3 regions of the Citrobacter sp. Cm046 genome follow, and region 1 is predicted to be linked to each of the others. Evidence: predicted binding sites of a transcription regulator. Region 1 holds the regulator's gene; each other region holds the start of a gene.
The links. Region 1 encodes CRP, which controls carbon source genes, mostly activating them, when cyclic AMP is high. Its sites were predicted from a motif close to ATGTGANNNNNNTCACAT; they were not measured.

Region 1 (3,287 bases):
ATACCAGCGAGCGCGGACACTCACGTGAAGCGGTGATGGACTCGGTCGTGCGTTCAATGGACGACTACATCAATTACATCACTCCACAGTTTTCCCGCACGCATATTAACTTCCAGCGTGTGCCAACTGTCGACACCTCCAATCCCTTTGCGGCCAAGAGTATTCCGTCACTGGATGAGAGCTTTGTGGTGATTCATTTCCGCAACCTGGAAGGGATCGATTATCCCTGGTTGCTGGCGATGCTGCAGGGTTCATTCATCTCCCACATCAATACGTTAGTCGTACCGGGTGGCAAGATGGGGCTGGCAATGGAATTGATCATGCTGCCGTTAGTGCAACGACTGATGGAAGGAAAGAGGATCGAGTGAAGTGTTGCCGGATGGCGGCTGATGCCTTATCCGGCCTACGGGTTTACATCATGCAGGCCTGATAAGTATGACGCCATCAGGCGTGCATTACGAAGCAGCAATCACTTCATAGGAATGGGTGATATTCACCGCTTTTTCCAGCATCAACGCCACGGAGCAATATTTCTCAGCCGAAAGATCTACCGCGCGGGACACGGAGGCATCTTTCAGGTCATGGCCGGTGACAATGAAATGCAGATTGATATGGGTAAAAAGACGCGGTGCTTCTTCACGACGTTCAGAGGTGAGTTTCACTTCACAGTTGGTCACATCCTGGCGACCCTTTTGCAGGATCGACACCACATCAATTGCGCTGCAACCACCCGCAGCCATTAACACCATTTCCATCGGGCTCGGCGCTTTATCACCGGAGTTACCGTCCATCAGAATTTGGTGGCCAGAGGCGGACTCACCAAGGAAGGTTAACCCCTCAACCCACTTTACACGCGCTTGCATATTTCGTAACTCCAATGTTTCAATTTTCCTGACAGATTACGCGCACATAACAATTCTCGCAACGGAAGGCGACCTGCGTCATGCTGAAGCGAGACACCAGGAGACACACGGCGAAAGCTATGCTAAAACAGTCGGGATGCTACAGTAATACAATGACGTACTGCATGTATGCAGAGGACATCACATTACAGGCTGCAGTGCACTTTTTAGCAGCCCCCTTCCCAGGTAGCGGGAAGCACATTTTTGCAACCCCAGAGGCAGCGTCGTTTTCTGGCTCTGGAGACAGCTTATAACAGAGGATAACCGCGCATGGTGCTTGGCAAACCGCAAACAGACCCGACTCTCGAATGGTTCTTGTCTCATTGCCATATTCATAAGTACCCATCGAAGAGCACGCTGATTCACCAGGGTGAAAAAGCGGAAACGTTGTATTACATCGTTAAAGGCTCAGTGGCAGTGCTGATCAAAGATGAAGAAGGGAAGGAAATGATCCTCTCTTATCTGAATCAGGGCGATTTTATTGGCGAACTGGGCCTGTTCGAAGAAGGCCAGGAACGTAGCGCCTGGGTACGAGCTAAAACCGCATGTGAAGTCGCTGAAATTTCATACAAAAAATTCCGTCAGTTAATCCAGGTGAACCCGGATATTCTGATGCGTCTGTCTTCCCAGATGGCTCGTCGTCTGCAAGTTACGTCCGAGAAAGTGGGTAACCTTGCCTTCCTCGACGTGACAGGCCGTATCGCCCAGACGCTGTTGAACCTGGCGAAACAACCTGATGCGATGACTCACCCGGACGGCATGCAGATCAAAATCACCCGTCAGGAAATTGGCCAGATCGTGGGTTGCTCCCGTGAAACCGTTGGTCGCATCCTGAAGATGCTGGAAGATCAAAACCTGATCTCCGCGCACGGTAAAACCATCGTCGTTTACGGCACACGTTAATTCCGCCAAAATGGCGCGTTACTCAGTAATGCGCCATTTTTGTTTACACTGATGTGGCGAAGACTGATTTATCACCCCGAGATCAACTACGCACTACGACAGACGCTGGTGCTGTGTTTACCTGTGGGTGTCGGTCTTATCATCGGTCAACTACATCTGGGGCTGCTTTTCTCCCTCGTCCCAGCCTGCTGCAACATTGCCGGTCTTGACACCCCACATAAACGCTTTTTTAAACGCTTAATTATTGGTGCGTCGCTGTTTGCCGGATGCAGTTTGATCATGCAACTACTGCTGGCGCAGACCATACCGTTACCGCTGATCCTCACCGGCCTGACGCTTATTCTCGGCGTAACTGCAGAGTTAAGTCCTCTGCATGCACGATTGTTGCCCGCCTCGCTCATTGCTGCAATTTTCACGCTTAGCCTTGCCGGGAACATGCCCGTCTGGGAGCCACTGTTAATCTATGCGCTGGGTACATTGTGGTACGGTCTGTTCAACTGGTTCTGGTTTTGGCTGTGGCGCGAGCAGCCGCTACGTGAATCACTCAGCCTGCTATACCGCGAACTGGCCGATTACTGTGAGGCTAAATACAGTCTGCTGACCCAGCACATCGATCCTGAAAAAGCGCTGCCTCCGCTGCTGGTACGCCAGCAGAAAGCAGTCGATCTCATTACCCAGTGTTATCAGCAGATGCACATGCTGTCGGCGCATCACAACAATGAGTACAAACGCCTGCTGCGTGCCTTTCAGGAGGCTCTGGATTTACAGGAGCATATTTCCGTCAGCCTGCATCAACCGGAAGAGGTGCAGAAACTGGTCGAACGCAGCCATGCAGAGCAGGTGATTCGCTGGAATGCGCGAACTGTCGCCGCCCGACTACGAGTGCTGGCAGATGACATTTTGTATCACCGCTTGCCTACGCGATTTTCAATGGAAAAGCAGATTGGCACCCTGGAAAAAATTGCCAGGCAGCATCCGGATAATCCCGTTGGACAGTTCTGCTACTGGCACTTTAGCCGCATTGCCCGCGTTCTGCGTACCCAGCGCCCGCTTTATGCCCGGGATTTGATGGCTGATAAGCAGCGCCGATTGCCGTTGCTCCCTGCTCTGAAAAGCTATTTGTCGTTTAAATCCCCTGCGCTGCGTAATGCGGGGCGTATCAGCGTCATGTTAAGTATCGCCAGCCTGATGGGTAGCGCCTTACATTTGCCAAAACCATACTGGATCCTGATGACGATATTGTTCGTCACGCAAAATGGCTACGGCGCAACCCGGGTGCGTATTCTGCATCGCTCGGCAGGTACTCTCGTTGGGCTTATCATCGCTGGCGTCACATTGCACTTCCATATCCCCGAGGGTTTCACGCTGGCGGCTATGTTGCTTATCACTTTGGTGAGCTACCTGATTATCCGCAAAAACTACGGCTGGGCCACAGTAGGTTTTACTGTCACGGCAGTGTATACCCTGCAACTACTGACGCTG
Region 2 (3,287 bases), on a different contig from region 1:
TCGGCGTGTCGCCAAAGTCACCGCCGTAGGCAGACCAGGGCTTACCTTCGTCATCGTATCTGATGAGCGACTGATCCACCCAGTCCCAGACGAAACCGCCCTGTAAGCGAGGGTACTGGCGAAACGCCTGCCAGTATTTAGCGTAACCGCCGAGGCTGTTGCCCATCGCATGGGCGTATTCGCAAAGGATTAACGGGCGCAGCTCACCGGGCATCGACAGCCATTTTTTGATTGACCATTTTGGCACAGCCGGGAAAGGCTGATCCTGGTCGACGCGGGCATACATTGGGCAGATGATGTCTGTTGCTGCGGTATCTGCGCCCCCGCCTTCGTACTGCACCGGGCGGGACGGGTCTTCTGATTTAATCCAGCGGTAGAGGGCATCGTGGTTCACGCCGTGACCGGATTCATTTCCCAGCGACCAGATAATAATACTGGGGTGGTTGCGATCGCGCTGCACCATACGCGTGACGCGCTGACTCATGGCTGGCAGCCAGTCTGGATTGTCGGTCAGGCGATTCATCGGCACCATGCCGTGGGTTTCGATATTGGCTTCATCCACTACGTACAGCCCGTAGCGATCGCACAGGGTGTACCACAGCGGATGATTCGGATAATGGGAGCAGCGTACGGCATTGAAGTTGTTCTGCTTCATCAGGATGATGTCCTGCAGCATCGTCGCTTCGTCCATCACCTGACCGTTTTTCGGGTGATGTTCATGCCGGTTGGTTCCGCGAATCAATAGTGGCTTGCCGTTTAACAGGAGCAGACCATTTTCAATGCTCACCTGACGAAAGCCGACATCGCAGGCTTCTGCTTCAATCAGTGTGCCGTTGGCTGTATGTAACTGTACAACAGCGCGGTACAGATTGGGTGTTTCTGCGCTCCACAGCGCCGGGTTTTCAACATTCAGACGCAGCGAAGTGCGATCGTTGTAAGCCCCGCGCTCATCAATGATCTCGCTGCCTAACAGGGCGGTGGTATCGCTGATCAGTGTTTCACCATCCCACAATTGTAGGGTGACGCGTAAATCTTCGCTCTCGTTGCCCGCCACCCTGACTTCCGCTTCCAGCACTGCGCGACTGAAGTCATCGTTAAAGCGGGTGTTGACACGCAGATCGCGGATTTGCGTCGTGGGTTTGTGCAGCAGAGAAACGTCGCGGAAAATACCGCTCATACGCCACATGTCCTGGTCTTCCAGATAGCTACCATCGCTCCAGCGTAGCACCATCACCGCCAGACGGTTTTCACCGCGAGTCAGGAAATTGCTAAGATCAAATTCGGAAGGCAGACGACTGTCCTGACCGTAGCCGACCCAGCGACCATTGCACCACAGATGAAATGCAGAATTGACACCATCAAAAATAACGCGAGTCTGGCCCTCAAGTAGCCAGCCTTCATCTACACTAAATGTGAGCGAGTAACATCCGGTTGGGTTCTCAGCCGGAACGTACGGGGGGTTGACCGGAAACGGATAGGTAATGTTGGAGTAGATTGGTACGTCATAACCGCTCATCTGCCAGTTAGAAGGCACCACGATGGTATCCGCCTGCGGCAGATCGTTTTCAAGCCAGCTTTCAGGTACCGCTTCTGGCGAAGCAAACCAGGCAAATTTCCACTCACCATTCAGTGAACGCAATTGCGCAGCGCGACTGTTCCTGCGGGCATCATCCGCTGAGCGCCAGCTACAAAAAGGCGGGTGAGCCTCCAGGCGATTGAGTTGTGTCACGCCGGGGTTTTCCCAGTCGCGGCGTTTCAGTACGGCGGCGAGTGAATCCGTGTTCAGGGTCATGGCAGTATCCTGGTTAAATTTGTTATTCGCTCACAATTTTATTGAACATACGTGGGAGTCGATTATTTTGTAAAGGGGAGGGTGAATAATAATTGAACTAAATCACATAAATTCAGGTATGCGAGATAAAGATGATAACTTCCCCATGGAGTGTTAAAGACGAGAAATTTGGCGGGCCAGCTGCATTAAAGACTCCGCGAGTCCCTGAGCGGTAGCGGTCTGAGTATTCGGCGGCAGAACGGTTTTTCGCTCAACCAGCGTAACGGGCAGAAGCTGGTTACCCGGGGCGGATCCACCCTGTGAAAGCTGTAATAGTTTGTCGACGCTGGTTTGTCCAAGCATCGGGAAATCCTGCTTTATTGTGGTCAGCGGCGGGATATAACAGGAGCTGTCTTCGGTGTCATCATAGCCAATTACCGAGATGTCGGTTGCGACCCGCAGGCCAAATTCGCTTATTGCCCGCATCGCGCCCAGTGCCATTTGATCATTGGCGACCAGCATAGCGGTAGGGATGTTACCGTCGTTAAGCATCTGCATGGTTTGATGAAAACCGGACATAGCGCTCCAGTCGCCTTCCATTTCCACCGTCGGTTGTAGCTGGTAGTGCGCCAGATACTTATGCCAGCCCGCGTGTCTGAGCCGTGCCGAGACTGAGGTATTCGGTCCGGCTAACAGAGCGATACGTTGATGGCCATGCTGTACCAGATGTTCTACGCCCAGTCGCGCGCCATCGTCATGGGAGAAAATCACGCTGTTAATTGGGGATTGATCCGAGACATCAAGAAACAGCACCGGCACCGGGGCGCAGGAGGCGGCAACGGCAATGGCGTCCTCTTCATCAAGCGGATAGTTGATGATAAGCCCGGTCACACGCTGTGACAGCAGGTTATGTACCGCCGATTTACACGCTTGCATACCGCTACGCTCAACCATCGCAATCACCACACTGGCCCCGGACTGGTCGGCGCGAGATTTAATGGCGGCAACAATTTGCGAGGGTGCATGCAGAGCAAGGTTTGCGGTCACCACGCCGATAAGCGGCGTTTGCTTGCCCGCAAGCTGCTGTGCGACGCGGTTGGGGATATAGTTAAGTTCCGCCATTGCGGCCTCAACTTTCTGACGGGTTTTCGCGGAAACGTGGCTGGCCTGATTCACGACGCGGGAGACGGTCTGGTAAGAGACTCCTGCATGGTCTGCAACATCGTATAGCGTTACCGGTTTCACATTTACCACCCTGATTTCCATGTTATCCACGCGCTATCATGCCACACCATGAAAGGTTTTTCGTCATTTGTGGCATTGTTCTGCGAGGCTCATTTCGGAGAAAGAAGCTTTCAGCAAATCGCTCCCTGTGGTCTATGGTTGCCATATTTAACATAATGATATATCAAAAAATAGTGAGGAAATTGTGAGTGATCTGGAGGCAAAGAACATTCTGTCCATTTACCGACGCCACGCAGCTGCGTTTGCCTGCCAGCGCTCGCGCACGCTTTTT
Region 3 (3,287 bases), on a different contig from region 1:
ATCCAGCAGGCTGTTAACGGTTAAATTCTCGACGGCATATTGCACTTCTCCCGCCGTGACCGCTTCGCATTCACAGACCAGACTGCGGTGCTGACGACCTTCGCTAAGCCAGGCTGGAGTGCGATCGCCGTGACGGTATACCGCTGAGCCACGAAGTGGTGCTGGCAAAGAGATGACGCGTTTTAGCGTGTGCTCGGTAGATTCCTGCGACCCAGGCAGTGCGGTATCCGCCGTGGTACAAGGGCGGGAATTACCCAGTTTGCGACATACTGCGTCGGTCGCCCATTCCGCCATCAGGCGGTAGGTCATAAGCTTCCCGCCAGTGATAGTGATAAACCCATCCAGCCCGTCGCGTTCGGCGTGATCGAACAGCACAATGCCGCGGCTGACGTTGCGACCGCTAGGGTCATCATCACTGGCAACCAGAGGACGCACGCCGGAGTAAGCGCGTAAAATGCGCGTTTTCGCCATAATCGGTGCCAGCTTCTCGCCTTCACGCAACAGAATATCCACCTCTTCTGCGGTGACACGGTTGCTGTCGATATCGTCGTAATCAATGTGTTGTGAGGTCGTACCGATCAGCGAGATGGTATCGCCAGGCACCAGAATATCGGCGTCGGACGGCTTACGACAGCGGTTGATGACATGCTGGTTAATGCGATGATCCATGATCAGCAGCGAACCTTTCGCCGGGAACATGCGAATGCTCAGATCGGCATATTCCGCAATACGCTGACCCCAGATCCCGGCGGCATTCACCACTACCGGTGCATGCAGGGATTGCATCTCACCCGTAAGATGGTTACGTACGTTCACGCCGCAGACGGTCGCTCCTTCACGAATCAGTCCGGTCACTTCATGGGCCGTTAAGATCACGGCTCCGTGCTCGCGTGCGTCCAGCATATTGGCTGCGGTTAAACGGAAGGGATCCACGGTACCGTCCGGGACTTTTACTGCGCCAATCAGTTGCGGGTTTACCGCCGGTTCGATAATGCGCGCCTGCCGCGGGTCTATCGCTTCTGCGCGGATGCCCGCTTCTTCACAGGCGCGAATAAAGGTGGCCTGGAAGGAGAGTTCATCCTCCGGCAGCGTAATAAACAGACCGTCCGTCGGCTCGACGCAATGGCGGGCGATACGTTTCAGAATTTGGTTTTCGCTGATGCATTCGCGAGCAGATTCAGCGTCGGTGACGGCGTAGCGCGCACCGCTGTGCAGCAGACCATGGTTACGCCCCGTTGCGCCCGTAGCGATATCGTGGCGCTCTACTAAGATGACGCGCAAGCCGCGCAGGGCACAGTCGCGTGCGATCCCTGCACCTGTTGCTCCTCCACCAATGATAATCACGTCACTTGTTTGCGAGTCGCGAGTTTTCATTGTTTTTCCTCACAGTTCGTTTTTTATCATTTAGCCACATAAAAAACATGGATTGTTTGATTTCGCGCATAATCGCTCATAATTCGAAAATGAAACGTGATTCCGTGCGTCTTTATGAACATTTGTCATAAAACTGTAACAATATGTGCTGTAATTCACATTATTGCACCGAATGATTCCTTAACATCGCGGCCACACTGGGAGCGGTAGGGTTGTTACGACAAACTGCAGTGTTTCCTTCGAACGAAAGACGGCCACGGAGGCTACAATATGTTGAGCATTTTTAAACCGGCGCCACACAAAGCGCGTTTGCCTGCAGCGGAGATCGATCCGACCTATCGTCGATTGCGCTGGCAGATTTTCTTGGGGATCTTTTTTGGTTACGCCGCGTACTACCTGGTACGTAAGAACTTTGCCCTGGCGATGCCTTATCTGGTTGAGCAGGGTTTCTCTCGTGGCGATCTGGGCTTTGCGTTGTCTGGTATCTCCATCGCTTATGGTTTTTCGAAATTCATCATGGGGTCCGTTTCGGACCGCTCGAATCCGCGCGTTTTCCTGCCCGCTGGTTTGATTCTGGCTGCGGCAGTGATGTTGTTTATGGGCTTTGTACCGTGGGCGACATCGAGCATTGCCGTGATGTTTGTGCTGTTGTTCCTCTGCGGTTGGTTCCAGGGGATGGGCTGGCCGCCGTGTGGCCGTACCATGGTGCACTGGTGGTCACAGAAAGAGCGTGGTGGCATCGTTTCCGTCTGGAACTGCGCGCATAACGTTGGTGGTGGTCTGCCACCGCTGCTGTTCCTGCTGGGGATGGCCTGGTTTAACGACTGGAAAGCGGCGCTGTACATGCCGGCATTTGGCGCGATTGTTGTTGCCCTGTTTGCCTTTGCTCTGATGCGCGATACCCCGCAGTCCTGCGGTCTGCCGCCGATTGAAGAGTACAAGAACGACTATCCGGATGATTACAACGAAAAAGCAGAAGAAGAGCTGACTGCGAAGCAGATCTTCATGCAGTACGTTCTGCCGAACAAACTGTTGTGGTACATCGCCATCGCCAACGTGTTCGTCTATTTACTGCGTTACGGCATCCTTGACTGGTCGCCGACCTATCTGAAAGAAGTGAAGCATTTCGCACTGGATAAATCTTCCTGGGCTTACTTCTTATATGAATACGCAGGTATCCCGGGCACCCTGTTATGCGGCTGGATGTCGGATAAAGTCTTCCGTGGTAACCGTGGCGCAACCGGTGTGTTCTTTATGACGCTGGTGACTATTGCGACGATCGTCTACTGGATGAACCCGGCAGGAAACCCGAACGTTGATATGGCTTGTATGATTATCATCGGCTTCCTGATCTACGGCCCGGTAATGTTGATCGGTCTGCATGCGCTGGAACTGGCACCGAAAAAAGCGGCGGGTACGGCGGCAGGCTTTACCGGACTGTTCGGTTACCTGGGCGGTTCTGTGGCGGCAAGCGCCATTGTCGGTTACACCGTTGACTTCTTCGGCTGGGATGGCGGCTTTATGGTGATGATTGGCGGCAGCGTGCTGGCGGTTATTCTGCTGGTGGTCGTCATGATTGGTGAAAAACGTCATCACAAAGAGATGGAACTGAAGCGTAACGGGGGCTAATAGATGAAAACGACATTGAAAAGTCTCAGCGTAGCGCTGATGTTGACCGGTATGGTGGTCAGCAGTGCGGCCATCGCTGCAGACAAGATTGTGATTGCACACCGTGGAGCAAGCGGCTATTTACCGGAGCATACGCTGCCCGCAAAAGCGATGGCCTATGCGCAGGGTGCGGATTATCTGGAGCAGGATTTGGTGATGACTAAGGACGACCATCTGGTCGTCCTGCATGACCACTATCTTGACCGTGTAACCGACGTTGCCGAACGCTTTCCGGATCGTGCCCG

Region 2: the regulator CRP is predicted to act here: its motif matches at 1,883-1,900, upstream of OGX98_RS07300 (beta-galactosidase).
Region 3: the regulator CRP is predicted to act here: its motif matches at 1,518-1,535, upstream of glpT (glycerol-3-phosphate transporter).

The regions. Positions count from the first base shown of each region.
Region 1 covers NZ_JAOWGP010000026.1:18,339-21,625, forward strand. The annotation lists gene OGX98_RS00995 (phosphoribulokinase) at 1-368, shown strand, start outside; gene OGX98_RS01000 (OsmC family protein) at 456-863, opposite strand; gene crp (cAMP-activated global transcriptional regulator CRP) at 1,173-1,805, shown strand; gene OGX98_RS01010 (YccS/YhfK family putative transporter) at 1,857-3,287, shown strand, end outside.
Region 2 covers NZ_JAOWGP010000036.1:133,754-137,040, forward strand. The annotation lists gene OGX98_RS07300 (beta-galactosidase) at 1-1,792, opposite strand, end outside; gene OGX98_RS07305 (LacI family DNA-binding transcriptional regulator) at 1,946-3,025, opposite strand; gene OGX98_RS07310 (class I SAM-dependent DNA methyltransferase) at 3,201-3,287, shown strand, end outside.
Region 3 covers NZ_JAOWGP010000043.1:201,590-204,876, reverse strand. The annotation lists gene glpA (anaerobic glycerol-3-phosphate dehydrogenase subunit A) at 1-1,374, opposite strand, end outside; gene glpT (glycerol-3-phosphate transporter) at 1,645-3,003, shown strand; gene glpQ (glycerophosphodiester phosphodiesterase) at 3,007-3,287, shown strand, end outside.